DNA from 3 places in the Kribbella sp. NPDC056951 genome. Region 3 is predicted to be linked to each of the others. Evidence: riboswitches for the same ligand, from Rfam matches in the RefSeq annotation. Region 3 holds a riboswitch; each other region holds the start of a gene.

Region 1 (5,429 bases), on a different contig from region 3:
CAAGGTGATACTTGACGTCGCCAACGAGCACAGCTTCGCCGTACCGGCCTTCAACATCAGCGACTGGGCGATGTTCCAGGGGATCGTCGAGATCAGCGAGGAGAAGGACGCGCCGCTGATCGTCGGGATCCACCCGGACGAGGTGAAGCACATCGGCCGCGAAATGATCACCGGCATGATCGAGCGATCACACCGATCGAGTGTGCCGATCGCGATCCACTGGGACCACGGAGCGACGTACGAGCAAGTGCTGGAGGCGATCCAGTACGGCTTCACCTCGGTGATGATCGACGCCTCGTTGAAGCCGTTCGAAGAGAACGTCGCGCTCTCGAAGAAGGTCACCGACTCCGCGCACGCGCTCGGTCTGTCGGTGGAGGCCGAGCTCGGCACCATCGGCGCGAACGACAGCTACGCCGAGGCCGGCGCCGCCACGATCATCTACACCGATCCCGACGATGCGGTGACGTTCGTCGAACAGACCGGCGTGGACTGCCTCGCGGTGGCGATCGGCACGTACCACGGCTTCTATCCGGCGCACCTGAAGCCCGAGCTGAAACTCGACCTGCTCAAGGAGATCAAGAGTCAGGTGCGGATTCCGCTGGTGCTGCACGGCGGCTCCGGCAACCCGGACGACGAGATCGCCGAGGCCGCGCGGATCGGCATCAACAAGATCAACATCTCGACCGATATCAAGGTCGCGTACCACGACAAGATGCGCGAGGTACTGGGCAACGATCCGAAGACGCGCGAGCCGAACGCCATCCAGCCGGCCTGCATCGACGCCATGAAGATCGTCGCCGCCCAGAAGATCGACCTGTTCGGTGCCACCGGCAAGGGTTCACTCTACTGATATGACCGATGCCTCCCGTGTACTGCTGGGCCTCGGCGGATGCGTCGACTACGAGTTGAAGCTCACCGCCGGCGTACTGGAACAGCTGGTTGCCGACTACAACATCAGCGCCGCGGAGCTGACGTCGCCGGTCCCGGTCGGCGGCGAGCGGGACCTTGTCGTGTCCATCCTCCAGTACGTCGCCCGCGGCGGCGGAGGCGAGCAGTACGTCGCCTCTGCCGCCACACTGGGGACTTTCGCCAACCGGTTCCCGCATCGAGTTGCCCTCGGCGGCACCTCGGTGCGGGCCGGGATCGTGATGAGTCGGCTGGGCGTGCCGTCAACGCTGCACCTGGTCAGCATCAACGACACCATGCGCGGACTGCTGCCGCCGGACACCGAGTACATCTCCAGCAGCGTCGAGGACACCTTCTACCCGCACCTGATCGTCCAGTACGACGCGGGCCTGCGGATCCGCACCGGCGATCTCGACATCACCGCGCCGTACCCGAATCGGCTGATCTACGTCAACGACCCGGCCAACGGCGCCATGTTGCTGGCCGACGAACTGGGCGACCGGCTGAGCAAAGCGTCCGTGTTCCTGATCTCGGGCTTCAACGCCATGCGCGACCAAGAGGAGCTCGACCGGCGACTCACCGAACTGCGATCACACCTGCGGCAACTGCCACCGGATGCGGTGACCTACTTCGAGGACGCGGCCTTCCACGAGCCCGCGTTCAGCCGCCACGTCCGCGACGCATTGCTCGAGATGATCGACGTGTACGGGTTGAACGAGGACGAGCTGCAGTCGTTCGTCGGGCACCCCGTGAACCTGCTCTCCGCAACCGAAGTCGCAGACGCGCTCACGGCGCTGCACGCGCTCATCGCCGTACCGACGCTGGTAGTGCACACGAAGTACTGGGTGGCGGCGTTCGGCGAACGCGCCGACCAGTACGCCGACGCTCTCGACACCGGCACCGTGATGGCCACCGCCCGCTACCGCCACGGCGACGACTTCACCGCAGACGACGTCGACCGCCTGCGCGCGCAACCGCGATGGCCCGAGTCCATCACGTTCGCCGCGGCGCTCCACGAGCGGATGGGCGCCGCGGTCCACTGTGTCCCCGGATTCGTCCTCGACATCGAGAACCCCACCACCGTCGGACTCGGCGACACCTTCGTCGGCGGCTTCCTCGCAGCCGTCGCCGAGCCGCGTTCGTTGCGGTAGGCAAGTTCTTTAGAAGTTCGGCTGCGCCCAGCCGAGGTAGCTGTTGAAGTACGGCAGGCTCGCCTTGCCGATCCTCCCGTTGACACTGGTCGCCCAGAAGTTGCCGTCACCCGTCGCGATGCCGACATGTCCGTAGGAGCTGATGTTCCAGAACACCAGCGCTCCCTTCGGCGGGTTCAGGTCACCCCGGTGCGCCGCGCCCCGCCGTACGGCGTCGTTCCAGTTGGCGATCGCCGACGCATAGATGCCGGTCCGGCCATACGCGTTCTCGACGGCCTTCTCGCAGTACCCCTGGTACGACGTGGAGCCGTTACGGGCCCTGAACCACGCGATCGCGTCATCGGCCCGCGACTGCGGACCGAACGACGTACTGGCGATCGGCGCCGGCGCGGGAGTTGCTGTCGCGGTGGCCGGAACAGTGACGACCAGCCCGCCGAGCACGGCGGCGGTCGCGGTCAGACGCGTGAACGAGCGAACAAAAGCTGACCTCATGATGGTTGCCTTTCACTCTCAACTGCGACGGGAGGGCTTGTTCCGTCAAGGCAAGCAGAGCGTGACCGCGTTGTCGCAGTGGGCAACGGAGGAAACTCACGAAGACCTGATGTGTTAGGTAGGCAATTTACGGATCGTTGCCCGCCGTCACATGAAGGTTGCTCCGGACTGATCCGGATGATCCTTGGGCGCAGACATCCCGGCCAGGAACGCAGCATAGAGTCCCGCCACGGTCTGAATGGTCGGCAGATCCACTGCGACGTGGAACGCCGCCGGATCCACAGCATCGATGGAGATCATCCCGAACAGCGTGTCACCCGACGCGACCGGCACCGCCATGAACGAGCGGTACTTCTTGCGGGGGTTCCAACCGACCGCCGGAGTCTCTCCCTCGACGTAACGCCAGGTGCGGGGCTCCCGCGCATCCAGCGCGTTGAAGGTCTCCGTGCCGCGGCCGCCGTCGCCCTCGAACACCGCGCGCATCGGCTTGGAATTACCCCGACCAGCGCGGTGCCGGAACACCAGACGACGATCGGAGATGTCGCCTTCCACCAAGTACAGACACACTCGCACACCGGCGTCTGCTCCACCATGCAGATTGGCGAGACCAGCCAAGGTGGCCGTCTCCGCCGCGCCGGCGAGTCGCTGTCTCGGCAATGTCTCGCCGGGGTCCAGCTGCGCGAGCCCTCCCAAGTGTTCCGCCAGCGGGGCGATGACACCGTTGACCGTCTGCACGCGAAACGCGATCTCGTCCTTCTCGCGGGCGCCTGCCCGCTTCGCCCGCATGCCGGCCTCCCAGGCCAAGAACGCCGGGATGGCGACGATCACCGCGGCACACACCATCCCCATCAGCCGGATGATCTTCTTCCGGTCGCCGGAGAAGATCCACCACCCGGTCTGGCCAGGCAGCACCTCGCCGTAGTCGACCTGCAGCGCCCAGGCCCCGAGCCCGGCCGCGATCACCACGCCCCACAGCGACAACCGCCACCACGACAGGCGGCGGTACCAGGGACGCACGTCGGGGGCCTCCGACCTGCGACGCCCGTTGAATTCGAGCATGCACAACTCCCAACGCCTGTGAAGTTAGCTGTCGGGTTCGGGCTGAGAGTCAAGACCCGGTCCGCTCCCGCGGACTTCACCCCAAGGGTCCCGACCACTCACAGTCGAGACTCCAACCTCCTGGGTCCCCCACCCCTGCCACAGTCCTTCGAGGGGAGTCCGTGTGTCCGGCAGGGTTCGGCGTTGACACACAAACAGTCCAGTTACTCACTGGACTGTCGGCGACAGTAGCAGAGCGATGCCGGAACGGCTCGCAACGTCGCGGGACACGCTCAGCGTCGGCGTTTCGCCTTGTCTACAAGGCTTGTCGACACGGCCGGCGGAATCCGGCGCAGGCCGAAACCTCTCGCCACGCCGACACTTCGCGCACATTCGGTCATCCCAACGGCGAATTCAGTCGGGGTGCCGGACTTCTCAGGCCCTGCCGGCCAGCCGTTCTGCCAGACCGCGGAGGCCGATGAGACGCAAGAGCTTCACTCTTGTCTCGAGGGCGCGTCGCTGCTCTCGCTCGCGGACGTCGGCAGCCGCGGCCGCTTCGCTCTCAGCGCGTACCCGAGCGAAGTATTCGTCGGGGTCTCGCGCCGCGGCGACGGCTCGTTCGGGTCCGGACATATCCCCTAGCGGCTCCACAACATTCCCCTCAGCGATTGCTCGTGGCACGACCCTGGCACGAGCCGAGCCCGAGCAACAGGCACCCGACCGCACAGTGTCCCTAACGTGATGATCTTCAACCACTTTCACCTTTACGCGAATCTAACGTAAGCCTCAACGGTCGAATCCGTCCCCAAGTCACACAGAACCTGCGCGAGCACTCCGGACGCGGTCGCGTTCGTACGACGAGTCTCGCCACGAACCCGCATCGTTGGGAAGGCCAGAGCTCGGGGCATCCAGGGGCAGCCCCCAAACCCCTTTCAGAGCTGACCGCGCGCCCGAACCCGCCAGATGACGGCGACAGATCGACGAGGTATCGGTCAGAGCAGGTTCGCGGTGACCAGGTGCTTTTCGACTTGGGCTATCTCGTCGGGGTTGAGGGGGATTTGGGGTGGGGCCATGGTGCCGGATTCGATGATGCCGCGGAGGTGGAGGGCTGCTTTGAAGGCGCCGAGGGCGGAGGAGCTCACGCCCATGCGGGTCGGGTCGCCTACTCGGATCAGGTCGAAGAGGCGGATTAGGCGTTCCTGCTCGGTGCGGGCGGCTTCCCAGTTGCCGGCGGTGGCTTGGTTGACGAGGTTTACATAGCCGTGGGGGTCTACGTTGCCTAGGCCTGGGACTACTCCGTCGGCGCCCATTCGCAGGGCGTTGTCGACGGTTAGTTCGGAGCCGGTGAGGATGCTGAAGTTGGTGATGTCGCCGCGGTCGCGGGCGCCCAGGATGACGTTGCGTAGGCCGGCCTCGTCGCCGCTGGAGTCCTTCAGGCCAGCCAGTACGCCGTCCGCCGCTAGCTGCAGCACTAGATCCGCGCCGAGTTTGGAGTGGACGGAGACCGGGAGGTCGTACGCGAACACGGGTAGTCCGGCGGCCGCTGCGACCAGGCGGAAGTGTTGGTCGATCTCGGCCGGGTGCGTGCGGGTGTAGAAGGGCGCGGTCACGACGATGCCGTCGACGCCGGCGGCGACTGCGGTGCGGACGTGGTCGATGACGCGCAGGGTCGCGGTGTCGATCACACCTGCAAGCACTGGCAGTCGGCCGGCTACGTGGCCGACCACGGTGTCGAGCACGACCTTGCGGTGTCCGTCCGGTAGGTAGGCCACCTCGGAGGTGGAACCGAGCACGAACAGTCCGCTCACGCCGCCGTCGATCAGGTGGTCGACCAGCCGAACC
Region 2 (5,429 bases), 210 kb from region 3:
TCGAGCTCAAACGACCGGTACTACGGTCTCGGGATCGACCTGGTTGTTGCCGGCATCTGCGGCGTACAGAACAAGGAGTAACGCTTTGGCCCTCAGCGTCCTGACCTATCTGGAGATGCACAGCCCGGAGGAGCTCCGGCCGGCGAAAGAACAGCCAGTAGAGGTCAGAGCGGTCGAGGAGGTCTCACCGGAGTTCGCCCGCTACCTCTACACCGCAGTGGGCGGACACTGGCACTGGATCGGCAAACTCGGCTGGAACTGGGACCAGTGGGTGGAGTGGCTGAGCAGGCCCGGTTTCGAGACCTACGTGCCCTGGGTCGGCGGAGTACCGGCCGGGTACGTCGCCCTGCGCGGAGTGGGCAGTGAAGTCGAGATCGAGAACTTCGGCCTGCTGCGGAGCTTCATCGGCCGCGGACTCGGCGGACACCTGCTCACAGTCGGCCTCCGACAGGCGTGGACGCTGGACGAGCGCCACGAGGACGTCGCCCCGATCACACGCGTCTGGGTGAACACGAACACCCTGGACGGACCGGCCGCGCTGGCGAACTACCAGGCGCGCGGACTGACGCCGTACCAGACAGTGGAGGAGGAGCGGCCGGACGCCGACGGTACGGCGCCTGGACCGTGGCCCGGCTGGGACGGACCGCCCGGCGTGGTGCGGGAGGTACCGGCGGGCTGACGGCGCTACGCTCGCCAACGGAGTGATACCAATCCAGGTGGAGGTATACCGATGGCGGCGAAGTTCGAGCTCTACAAGGACAAGTCCGGCGAGTTCCGGTTCCGGCTGAAGGCCGGCAACGGCGAGGTCATCGCGACCAGCAGCGAAAGCTACGAGACCAAGGCCGGCGCACTGAACGGCATCGAGTCGATCAAGAAGAACGCGGCCGACGCGAACCTCGACGACCAGACCGACTGAAACGTCAAGAAAACAAGGGGGTTTCTCCACAGCCTGTGGAGAAACCCCCTGCTTGTTCTACAGGCCGACCTCGTGGATGACCGGCCGGACCTCGACACCGAGGCCCTCGATCCCGGCATCCGGAATCATCGCGGCCAGCTCCTGCGCGCGCTCCAGGCTGGCGACGTCGATCAGGTAGTAGCCGGCCAGGAATTCCTTCGCCTCCAGGAACGGCCCGTCCGTCACGGCCGGCACGCCGTCGCGGACCTTCACGACCGAGCTCTTGGCCGGCTCGGCCAGGGCGACCGTGCTGTGGAACTCGCCGGACTCCTGGATCGTCGCCATGAACTTCTCGTGCCCGGAGAAGATGGCCTGCTGCTCGGACTCGCTCAGCGCGGACAGCACGTCCGGATTGATGTTCAGGACCACTAGGTACTTCACGGGTGTCTCCTTCAGCTACGGACCCGGCCCGGGCCCTCTCGGTGATGAGTACGGAGCCGACCGCACCACTTTGACATCGCGATAGCGTCACCCCATGGCTGAGCTGAGTCTCACAGACGTCCAGGCCGCCGCGGGCCGGATCGCAGGCGTCGCACACCGTACGCCGGTGCTCACGTCCCGGACCCTGGATGAGCGGGCCGGGGCGCAGGTGTTCCTGAAGGCGGAGAACTTCCAGCGGATCGGGGCCTTCAAGTTCCGCGGCGCTTTCAACGCCATCAGCCGACTCTCGCCAGATGAGTTGTCAAGAGGCGTCACCGCCTACTCATCGGGGAACCACGCCCAGGCGGTGGCTCTGGCGGCTCAACTCGTGGGCAGCAAGGCGGCAATCCTGATGCCGGCTGACGCGCCGCCGACGAAGGTCGCAGCCGCCAAGGGGTACGGCGCGGAGGTCGTCAGCTATGACCGCTATACGCAGGACCGGGCCGCCCTGGCCACGGAGCTGGCCAGGGACCGCGGGATGACGCTGATCCCGCCGTACGACCACTACGACGTGATGGCCGGGCAGGGGACGGTTGCGCTCGAGCTGATCGAGGAGGTCGGCCAGCTCGGCGCGCTGCTGGTTCCGGTCGGCGGTGGCGGGCTGATGGCCGGCTGCGCGACCGCGGCCACGGCGCTGTCGCCGGGGATCCGGATGATCGGTGTCGAGCCGGCCGCCGGCGACGACCACGCCCGATCCTTGGCAGCCGGGGAGCGGGTGACGATCGACGTACCGCGGACGATTGCCGACGGTCAGGCGATCGCGACGCCGGGCGAGCTGACGTTCACGATCAACCGGCGGTTGGTGGGGGCCTTCGCACTCGTCACCGACGAGGAGATCCTGGCCGCGATGACGTTCGCGTTCGAACGGCTGAAGATCGTCCTCGAGCCGAGTGGGGCGAGCGCGTTGGCGGCCCTGCTGGCCGGGCGGATCCAAGGGCTGCCCGAGCGCGTCGGAGTGGTGCTGAGCGGCGGGAACGTCGGCCTCGAGCGCTTCCAGGCACTGCTCGCACAAGGCTGAATTCGCAAGGAACTCAGCCGGACCTGAGTACGCACTGTGCTCGTTGTCACAGACAGCGACTATAAAGTGTGACCCAGCTCACATCGAAGCTCTCATTTGGCGCCTCCGGCACGCTCAGACGCGCTCAGGACACCAGATGTTCACCAAGACTCATTGATCCGTCAGAGAGGCTCTGAGGGCCTTTTGAGAGGGTCTCTGTCGATCTGAGGGTTTGCGTCGTGATCGTTCTGTTATACAGTCGTCGGCGGTTCGGTAAACAACACGAACTGCACAGGTGTCACGCCGAGCTCTGCCAGGCACCTGCGCTCCCCTCGAACAACCAATGGCAGAGGTGGGGGACCCAGGAGGTTGGGGCCCGACCGTGAGTGGTCGGATCCCTGGGGTGAAGTCCACGGGAGTGGACCGGGCAAGATTTCCCAGCCCGAACCCGACAGCTAACTCCGTAGGCGTCGGGAGACAACCATGCCCGTCACTGCCCGACGGACGTCGCTTTCGCGCGCCGTCAGCCATACCGAGTCCGCCGCCATTCGGACTCTCCCGAAGCACCGCAAGCCTTCCCGGTCCGCAGCTCCGCGGGCCGCGGCCGCCGTACTGTCCGTGGGTCTCGCCGTCAGCGGCGGCGCCCTGGTCAGCATCGCCGCCGCTCCGACCACCGCCTCGGCCAAGGCCCTGAGCCCGGCCCAGGTCCGCGGTCACGCCACGATCAAGAGCCGCCCGCTGCTCCGCAAGGGTGACTCCGGCCCGACCGTGAAGTTCGTCCAGCGCGCCCTGCGGCTGGGTCCGGACGGCTACTTCGGCAACACCACCGTGGTGGCCCTGAAGAAGTTCCAGCTGTCCTGGGGGATCAAGGTCAGCGGCACCACCGACCACGCGACCTGGGGTCGCCTCACCTGGGCCGCGAAGCACAAGGTGCTCTACGGCAACAAGGGTGGCGTCAAGGCCGACATGTTCCGGGCCAAGGTGCTCCGCGAGGCCGCGAAGCTCAAGGGCACGCCGTACCGCTACGGCGGCACGTCGAAGCGCGGCTTCGACTGCTCCGGCTACACCGGCTTCGTGTACCGCGCGGCCGGCAAGAAGATGCCGCGCACCTCGCGTCAGCAGTACGCCGCGACGAAGCACATCAGCCGCGCGGCCGCCAAGCCGGGTGACCTGGTCTTCTTCAAGAACGGTGGCGGCAGCGTCTACCACGTCGGCGTCTACGCCGGTGGCAACCTGCTCTGGCACGCGTCGAAGCCGGGTACCCGGATCGGCAAGGGCAAGATCTGGACCAAGAGCGTGGCCTTCGGCCGCGTCTGACCTGACTGTCAGGTCCTCCCCCGTCAGCGCGCCCTCCCCCCGGGCGCTCTGACCCGAGACCGGCCGCGGGATCGTCGACCCCCACCCCTCCGACGATCCCCCGGCCGGTTTCTCTTTGTTGCTAGTCGTCCGTGAGCAATCCGGCCTCATAGGCGATGATCGCGGCCTGGACCCGGTTGGTCGCGGCCAGCTTCACCAGCAGCCGGGAGACGTGCGCCTTCACCGTGGCCTCGCTCATGAACAGCTTCTTGCCGATATCGGCGTTCGGCAGCCCGCTGCCGACCTCGACCAGCACCTCGCGCTCCCGCTCGGTGAGCTTGCTGACCCGCTCCTGCCCGACCCGGCGCCGATCGGCGCGGGAGTCCTTGGCGTAGTGGCCGATCAGGCGCCGGGTCACCGCCGGCGACAGCATCGCGTCCCCGGCCGCAACGACCTTGATTGCCTGCACCAACTCGCGCGGAGGCGTGTCCTTCAACAGGAACCCGCTCGCCCCGGCCTGCAGCGCCCGGAAGACATAGTCATCCAGGTCGAACGTCGTCAGTACGACGACCTTCGGCGGATCCGGCAGCGCCTGAACCGCACGAGTCGCGGCCAACCCGTCGAGCCGCGGCATCCGGATGTCCATCAGGACGACGTCCGGCCGGTGCTTGGTCACCATCGCGGCGGCATCGGCGCCGTCATCGGCCTCGGCCACCACCTCGAGCTCACCATCGGACTCGAGGATCATCTTCAACCCAGCCCGAACCAGCGCCTCGTCGTCCACGATCAGCAGCCGTGTCATCGCTCCCCTTCACCCAGTGGTGAGACCTTGTCCACCTCAACCGGTGAGACAGTCTGGCCGCTCGGCCACGGCAACCAGCCTTCGACCCGCCAGCCGCCGTCCGCTGTCGGACCGGTCGCCAGCCGGCCGCCAACCAGTACGACGCGCTCGCGCAGACCGACCAAACCGGCCCCGGCACCTGGGAGCAGTGAATCAGCCGCGACCGGCCGAATGTTCGTCACCCTCACCGTCACACCTTCGCCCCGCCCGCCGGATACCAGTACTTCGGTCGAGGCGCCGCGGGCGTGCTTGTGCACATTCGTCAACGACTCCTGGACGATCCGGTAGATGGTCCGCCCGATCGACAGCGGCACGTCGGCCGCCAGCGTGATCTCGCTGGTCACCGTCACCCCGGCCGCCCGCGAGTCGGCCACCAACCGCTCCAGATCAGCAGCCTGCGGTACCGGTGCCAGGTCGGCCCCGGCCACGCTGGTGTCAGACCGCAGTACGCCTAGGACCTCGCGCAGATCCTCCATCGCCTGCCGAGCCGTCTCCCGGATCAGCCGGGCCGAGCCCTCGATCTTCTCCGGACCGACCGCCGGGTTCACCTCCAACCCACCGGCATGCAACGCGATCAGCGAAACCTTGTGAGCCAGTACGTCGTGCATCTCCTGCGCGATGCGAGCCCGCTCACCCAGCCGGGCCTGCTCGGCGCGCAACTCGCGCTCGGCCTCGGCCCGCTCAGCCCGGTCTTGCCACGAGGCGACGAGATCCCGGCGAGCCCCGACGAACGCTCCGATGGCGACCCAGGTCCCGATCATGAACGGGCCGGTGAACACCGAGACCCAGAACGCCTCGCCGGACACACCGCTGTTGAGCACCAGAGCGACGTACCCGAGGAAAGTCAGGATCGCGAGGACCAGGTCGCGGCGGCGGATCGCCAGCGTCAGCAAGGCCAGACCGAGCGGGACGAAGATGCC
Region 3 (5,429 bases):
ATGCGGGGTCGTCAGCGGGTGTGATGTCCTAAGACGTAACATGAATAGTCACGACAGTTTCATCAGTCGAGCGCCGCGATCGAGCAACAGTGGTGCCGCTGGCTGGAATCGCCACGATGGCGCATCGATCGCCGAGGCCGCAAAGGACGCCTGACAAATCGGCGGTGTAGGCCTACTTGGTGTGATTACCGCCTCCACCTGGCGTGATCGACATCCCGGTCCTGCGCGGCAGCCAGCGCGGCTAGTGGGTTGGTTCGAACACTCGATTGCATCTCCGACGAACCATGCTCATGTCGTGTCGCTAGACTCCCACGAATCACGGAGGAGGAGACTGGCGGCATGGTAGACCTATCTAGAGGCAAGGATGGAGTGCTGCCAAATCAGCACCTAGAAAAGGCGATCGTCGACGAGATCATCACAGCGGCGGGCGACGATATCCCGGCCTCCAACATCCAACCCGCGAGCCTTGACTTGCGTCTTGGCGACGTGGCACACCGGATCCAGTGCAGCTTCCTCCCCGGGCAACACACCGTGGACGAACGGCTACGGGAGCTGGGCAAGTACGAGGTCGATCTCACTGGTCCAGACGGCGCGGTCCTGGAGGTCGGCCTACCATACGTCATTCCGCTCATGGAGCGACTTCACCTCCCGCACAACATGCGAGCGCGCGCGAACCCGAAGAGTTCGACTGGTCGAGCAGACGTGTTCACCCGCGTAATCACTGATCGCGGGCCGCGCTTCGACGACATCCAGTTGGGCTACGCCGGCCGCCTATACCTCGAAGTCGTCCCGCTGTCGTTTCCGATCCGGGTCCGGAAGGGACTCACACTCAATCAGCTGCGCTTATCCGTCGGAGAGGCGGCGCTGTCCGACGCAGACATCCGGGCCGAGCACGCTAAGAGTCCGCTGCTGTCGGTCGGCGGCAAGCCCGTGCAGGCATCGAAGCTGCAGCTCTCCTCCGGACTCTTCCTGGGTTTGAACCTGCGTGGCTCCAAGAAAGGACGCGGCGTTGGATGGCGCGCGCGTAGCAGCGCTCCACTGCTCGACCTCAGGCGGCCGGGAGCATCTGACCCGAGCCTGTTCTGGGACAGGGTGAATCGAGAGGAAGGTGACCGCATCATCCTGCAGCCGAACAGCTTCTATCTACTCATGTCGCATGAGGCAGTCACTATCCCACCGCATCTGGCCTCGGAGATGGCCGCGTACGACCCCACAAGCGGCGAACTCAGGACTCACTACGCCGGATTCTTCGATCCTGGATTCGGATACAACCCCGAACACCCAAGAACGGGCTCGACCGCAGCGCTGGAAGTCCGCGCCCACGACGTCGCCTTCATGATTGAACACCGGCAACCGGTGTGCAAGCTGACCTTCGAGCGCATGATGGAGCCGCCAACCATGCTGTACGGCGAAGGGGGCCTTGGATCGAACTACCAGGGACAGACCGAGACGCTTGGCAAGCACTTCAAGATCGACAGGGGCGAGAGCGCCCCCGTACCAACGGCTACGAAGCATGCAGCCGACTTGGAGTCCGAGCAGCTCGCATTTACCGGGGACGAATGAGCGCCGGGCCACAGACTCCTGACCCAGACGCCTGCCGGGGACCAAATGATCTGCACAAGCTTGAACACGACGAAGCAAACGACATCTGGTACGAGTGCGACTACGACTCGCGGAAAGGTATCTACACGTGGATGATCGTTCCACCCGTTGAGGATTAGGGCGAGACGGCAACGGTGGGCGATCTCGGCCAGCGATCGCCGTATGTACCCAGTTTCAGGACCTGACCTCGCGCCGATCCGGCAGACCCTGCGGCGCCGCACAGGCTGCGCACGGCAGGTCACAGATCTGCATCTAACACCTCATGGGATAGCGAAATACATCCCGAATCGTTCCTTCTGTGTACATACACACACTCGCGGTCCTGTTGCTGAGCCTCTTCGCGTGTAAAGCTGTTCTTACCCGACCGAGTAGGGGGCTATCGTGAAGGTCGTCAAGGACACTGGCAGCGTCGAGCGCGCCAAAGAGGTAGCTCGGAACCCCGCTGAGTACTTCGCTCGCGGCCGGGCGGAGGTGCGGGCCGAGGCGCGTAGACCTCGGCCATCATCAAGCACTACCCCTCATAAGCCAGAAAACTAGGCCTTCGGGTAGCTATCGAATCTCGTGTAGTTTGCACAAACGGCAGCGAACGCGTCCGCGATGACCTGAGCAGTTCGAACATGATCCTCGGTGATCGCCTGCGGGTCCGGGCTGTCGATGGTCACCATGCCGAAGACGTCCCCCTCTCCACCCGAGACGTGGAGCGCAGCGAACGCCTTCCATGCCTTGCGCTTTGCCCACTCGATGGGCGCGCCGGCCTCGCCGAGATGCCAGATTCGGGGCTGCCGCGCGTCCAGCGCTTTGAACGCCTCGTCTCCGCGCTTCCTGTCGCCTTCCCGCATCACCAAGGTCGGCTTCTTCCGATCGCCTCGTCGGTCAACGGCCCGAAGGATCCGGTTCGGCGTGCTCCCCTCCACCTGCCAATAGATGACACGAACGTCGGACACACTCCCGCCGAGGTACTCGACAATGCCCGACTGCATCGTCACCAAAGCCTCGCCGTACAGGCGGGCCGGCAGCGTTTTCTGATCGTCAGAGAGCGTGCTTGGGTCGAGGCTCCCGAGGTTGATCGACGTACCGATGAGAGGCCGCAGGATGACCTTGGAGAGGAGCAACTGCTCCTCTAGCTGCTTATGCGCGTCCATCAGTTCGGCGTGCTGGCGGACGATCTCGTCCTCCTTCTCCCCGAGCCGATGCTCTCGGCTAGCGAGCTCCCGTTCCCGTTCGGAAATCTCTGCAGCGGATGTGCGGTACTGCACGTACTGCGCGACTATGACCAGCAGAGCACCAGCGATGACGGCGGTGAGGCCAAAATACGTCAGGAAGTTCTCTCGGGTCGCGTGAATGAACCACACGTCGACGCTTCCGTGCGCGCCCGGCGCTTTGACTTGCGTCCACCACCCAATCGCGGTGGAAACAGCACTCACTCCATTGAGCGCGAACCATCGGAAGGGCAGCAGCTGCTTCCAAGGCCGGCGCGCTGACTGTCCCGCCGGTTGACTCGCGGCTGGCGGCAAGGCGGGCGCCGTCGCCTGACGACGCTCGGTCTCGGTCATGGTTGTCTCCCGACGCCTGCGGAGTTAGCTGTCGGGTTCGGGCTGGAAAGACTTGCCCGGTCCACTCCCGCGGACTTCACCCCAGAGTCCCGACCACTCACGATCGGGACCCAACTTCCTGGGTCCCCCACTCCCGCCATATGGTGTTCGAGGGGAGCGAGCGCGCCTGGCAGGACTCGGCGTTGACACACCCGCGGTTGGACAGTAGGTGTGTCCAGGTAGCAGCCGAGATTACACCTATCGCTGCCCCCTGTATCGGGAGAACGCGGCGCGCCGTGAATGCGCCTCCGGATATACAAGTCTTGTGCGCCGCGGTGCGCCTTGTAGTGCTTCGTTGCACCACCATGGGCCGAGCCTGCGTCGGCGCACTTCACCCAACGTGCCGCTTCTCTGGAAATTGTCGGTGGGGTCTGGGATCGTGCTGTGGTGTGAAGCTGACGGCGAAGGACTTCGGCGGTGTCCGACTAGAGCATCTGTCCGGCGTGACGGCCGCCGAGTTCGCTGAGGTTTGGCAGGCGATCGAGGACCGCGCCGACGAGCTGAGCGCTGCTGGCCGCGACAGTGATTTCGTGACCGGAATGCTCCAGACGTGCCGCTGGATCGCGGAGTATAGGTGGTGGGCTGGCGAAGTCGTTCCGTCCCCGATCACCGGGCAGTCCATGCCGGCCACTCCGGAGCTGATCGAGGCCGAGGTTGTCGCTGTCGAGCAGGCCGTCCGGGCTCCCTCGCGGGTCGGCAGGCCGGACTACGTTGGTGGCGTGTGGGCCACCTTCATGTGGACATGGCGGGGTTCCGGCGTACCGCCGCTGAGGTCTCCGAGAACGCAGGCCTCCTGACACGAGGAGAGGGCCTCAGTGCGCCATGGACGGTGCACTGAGGTCCTTTCGCAGTTGAGGCGACTACACGCACCGTGGGTTCCGCAGACCGGCTTGCAGGCCGCTGGCGATGGTGCGTTCGGCCTCGCCTGCGCCGAGTCCGATCTGGTGAGCGGCGGTGATCAGCTCGCCGTGGACACGGCTTTGATGGAGGGCACCGGACGGCAGGAGTCGTCCGAGGGCGAACGCGGCTTTGTTGAGCTGGTGATTGCGGCTGCCGGGCGCGGTGGCCAGCAAGGTGTCGAGCTCGCTGGCCAGGGCCGCGAGCCCGTACGCGGTGGCGTTGTGCAGGACCGCAGGCTTCACGCTGCTTGAGCCGGCCGGCGTCGGGGCGGGAGCGAGTGCGGTAGAGATCCAGTCGGGTAGTGGTGCTGGCGTGCGGATGATGTGGACGATGTACCGGTTTGCGGCGACGACTGATCCGGCGGCGACGACGTACCCGCCGCAACCTCGGGTGTCGATCTTCCAGCCGAGCCGACCGGCGGTGTTGCCCAACTGCTGCCCTGCGGGTTGCCGGAAGTACAGGTGGGTTCCGCCGGAGGCGGTGGTCACGGTCCAGGTCGCAGGCAGCGGCTCGTGCTGTGCGGCCAAGGACTCGAGTACGGCGCGGCCGTCGGCAAGTCCCGCCAGCGAGGGTGGCGCCGTCTCGGAAGGAGTTCTGGGGCGGTCGAGGTCGACGACCAGCAGACCTGACCGGCCGGTGGCCACGCCGATGTTGTAGGGGGCTTGCAGCCACAGGCGGTTGATCGTGCGGTGGTCGAGGGTTGCAGCGGCTTCCCAGTCCTTGTCGACGGCGGGCACCTTCCGGCCGGGCGCCAACGGGAACACCGCGAGTCCCCGGTCGGCGTGCCAGTGCGCCGCGCGGATCAGCCTCTGGTGGACCGGATCAGTGACCGGTCCCGTACGGCGGCCACAGTACGGTCGGCGGCCTGAGCCGCTCACGGCTCGACCTCCTCACGGTGGGGCTGGACCCACTCGGAGTGGCCTCGCTGCGCCATGATCAGTTGTCCTTCGGGGTCTCGGCGGGTGTGCCGTAGCGGGCGAGTTCAGGGACGCGCAGGTGCGGCCAATGGCCATCATCTAGAAGGCTGGCGACGAAGCCGGGTGACCAGTCAGGTTTGGCGTCGCTGCCGGGTAGCAGCGTGTTCTCGCGGGCGTGCTGGTAGAGCTGGCTGGTCAGATCGTTGCCCCATCCCTCGGTCAGCGCTCGGTCGTCGCTGTCGCTGACGAACCGGACCATTGCGGTCAACCTGGCGGGATAACTGAGCGGGGCCTCAGCGCGCAACTGACTGAGCCGTGCCGCCACCTCGGCGGTGAACCGCTCCTCGTACTCAGCGCGGTCGCTCACCTCCAAGTCGTAGAGGTGGTCGTGAACGTCTTCGATTTGTTCCAGCTCAGC

The links. Region 3 has a riboswitch for cyclic di-AMP ahead of ACFTSF_RS04565 (hypothetical protein). Riboswitches for the same ligand answer to the same signal wherever they lie in the genome.
Region 1: another riboswitch for cyclic di-AMP. It lies ahead of ACFTSF_RS26240 (hypothetical protein); the one in region 3 lies ahead of ACFTSF_RS04565 (hypothetical protein).
Region 2: another riboswitch for cyclic di-AMP. It lies ahead of ACFTSF_RS03615 (C40 family peptidase); the one in region 3 lies ahead of ACFTSF_RS04565 (hypothetical protein).

Annotation. Positions count from the first base shown of each region.
Region 1 covers NZ_JBHUQZ010000007.1:94,178-99,606, reverse strand. The annotation lists gene ACFTSF_RS26255 (ketose-bisphosphate aldolase) at 1-850, shown strand, start outside; gene ACFTSF_RS26250 (ADP-dependent glucokinase/phosphofructokinase) at 852-2,057, shown strand; gene ACFTSF_RS26245 (CHAP domain-containing protein) at 2,067-2,549, opposite strand; gene ACFTSF_RS26240 (hypothetical protein) at 2,697-3,608, opposite strand; cyclic di-AMP (ydaO/yuaA leader) riboswitch at 3,608-3,801, opposite strand; gene ACFTSF_RS26235 (dihydrodipicolinate synthase family protein) at 4,580-5,429, opposite strand, start outside.
Region 2 covers NZ_JBHUQZ010000001.1:757,440-762,868, reverse strand. The annotation lists gene ACFTSF_RS03640 (TetR/AcrR family transcriptional regulator) at 1-81, shown strand, start outside; gene ACFTSF_RS03635 (GNAT family N-acetyltransferase) at 86-679, shown strand; gene ACFTSF_RS03630 (YegP family protein) at 731-916, shown strand; gene ACFTSF_RS03625 (YciI family protein) at 974-1,336, opposite strand; gene ACFTSF_RS03620 (pyridoxal-phosphate dependent enzyme) at 1,431-2,393, shown strand; cyclic di-AMP (ydaO/yuaA leader) riboswitch at 2,664-2,856, shown strand; gene ACFTSF_RS03615 (C40 family peptidase) at 2,856-3,689, shown strand; gene ACFTSF_RS03610 (response regulator transcription factor) at 3,811-4,470, opposite strand; gene ACFTSF_RS03605 (histidine kinase) at 4,467-5,429, opposite strand, start outside.
Region 3 covers NZ_JBHUQZ010000001.1:969,627-975,055, reverse strand. The annotation lists gene ACFTSF_RS04570 (2'-deoxycytidine 5'-triphosphate deaminase) at 340-1,563, shown strand; gene ACFTSF_RS04565 (hypothetical protein) at 2,136-3,155, opposite strand; cyclic di-AMP (ydaO/yuaA leader) riboswitch at 3,155-3,347, opposite strand; gene ACFTSF_RS04560 (hypothetical protein) at 3,584-3,991, shown strand; gene ACFTSF_RS04555 (bifunctional DNA primase/polymerase) at 4,055-4,972, opposite strand; gene ACFTSF_RS04550 (hypothetical protein) at 5,031-5,429, opposite strand, start outside.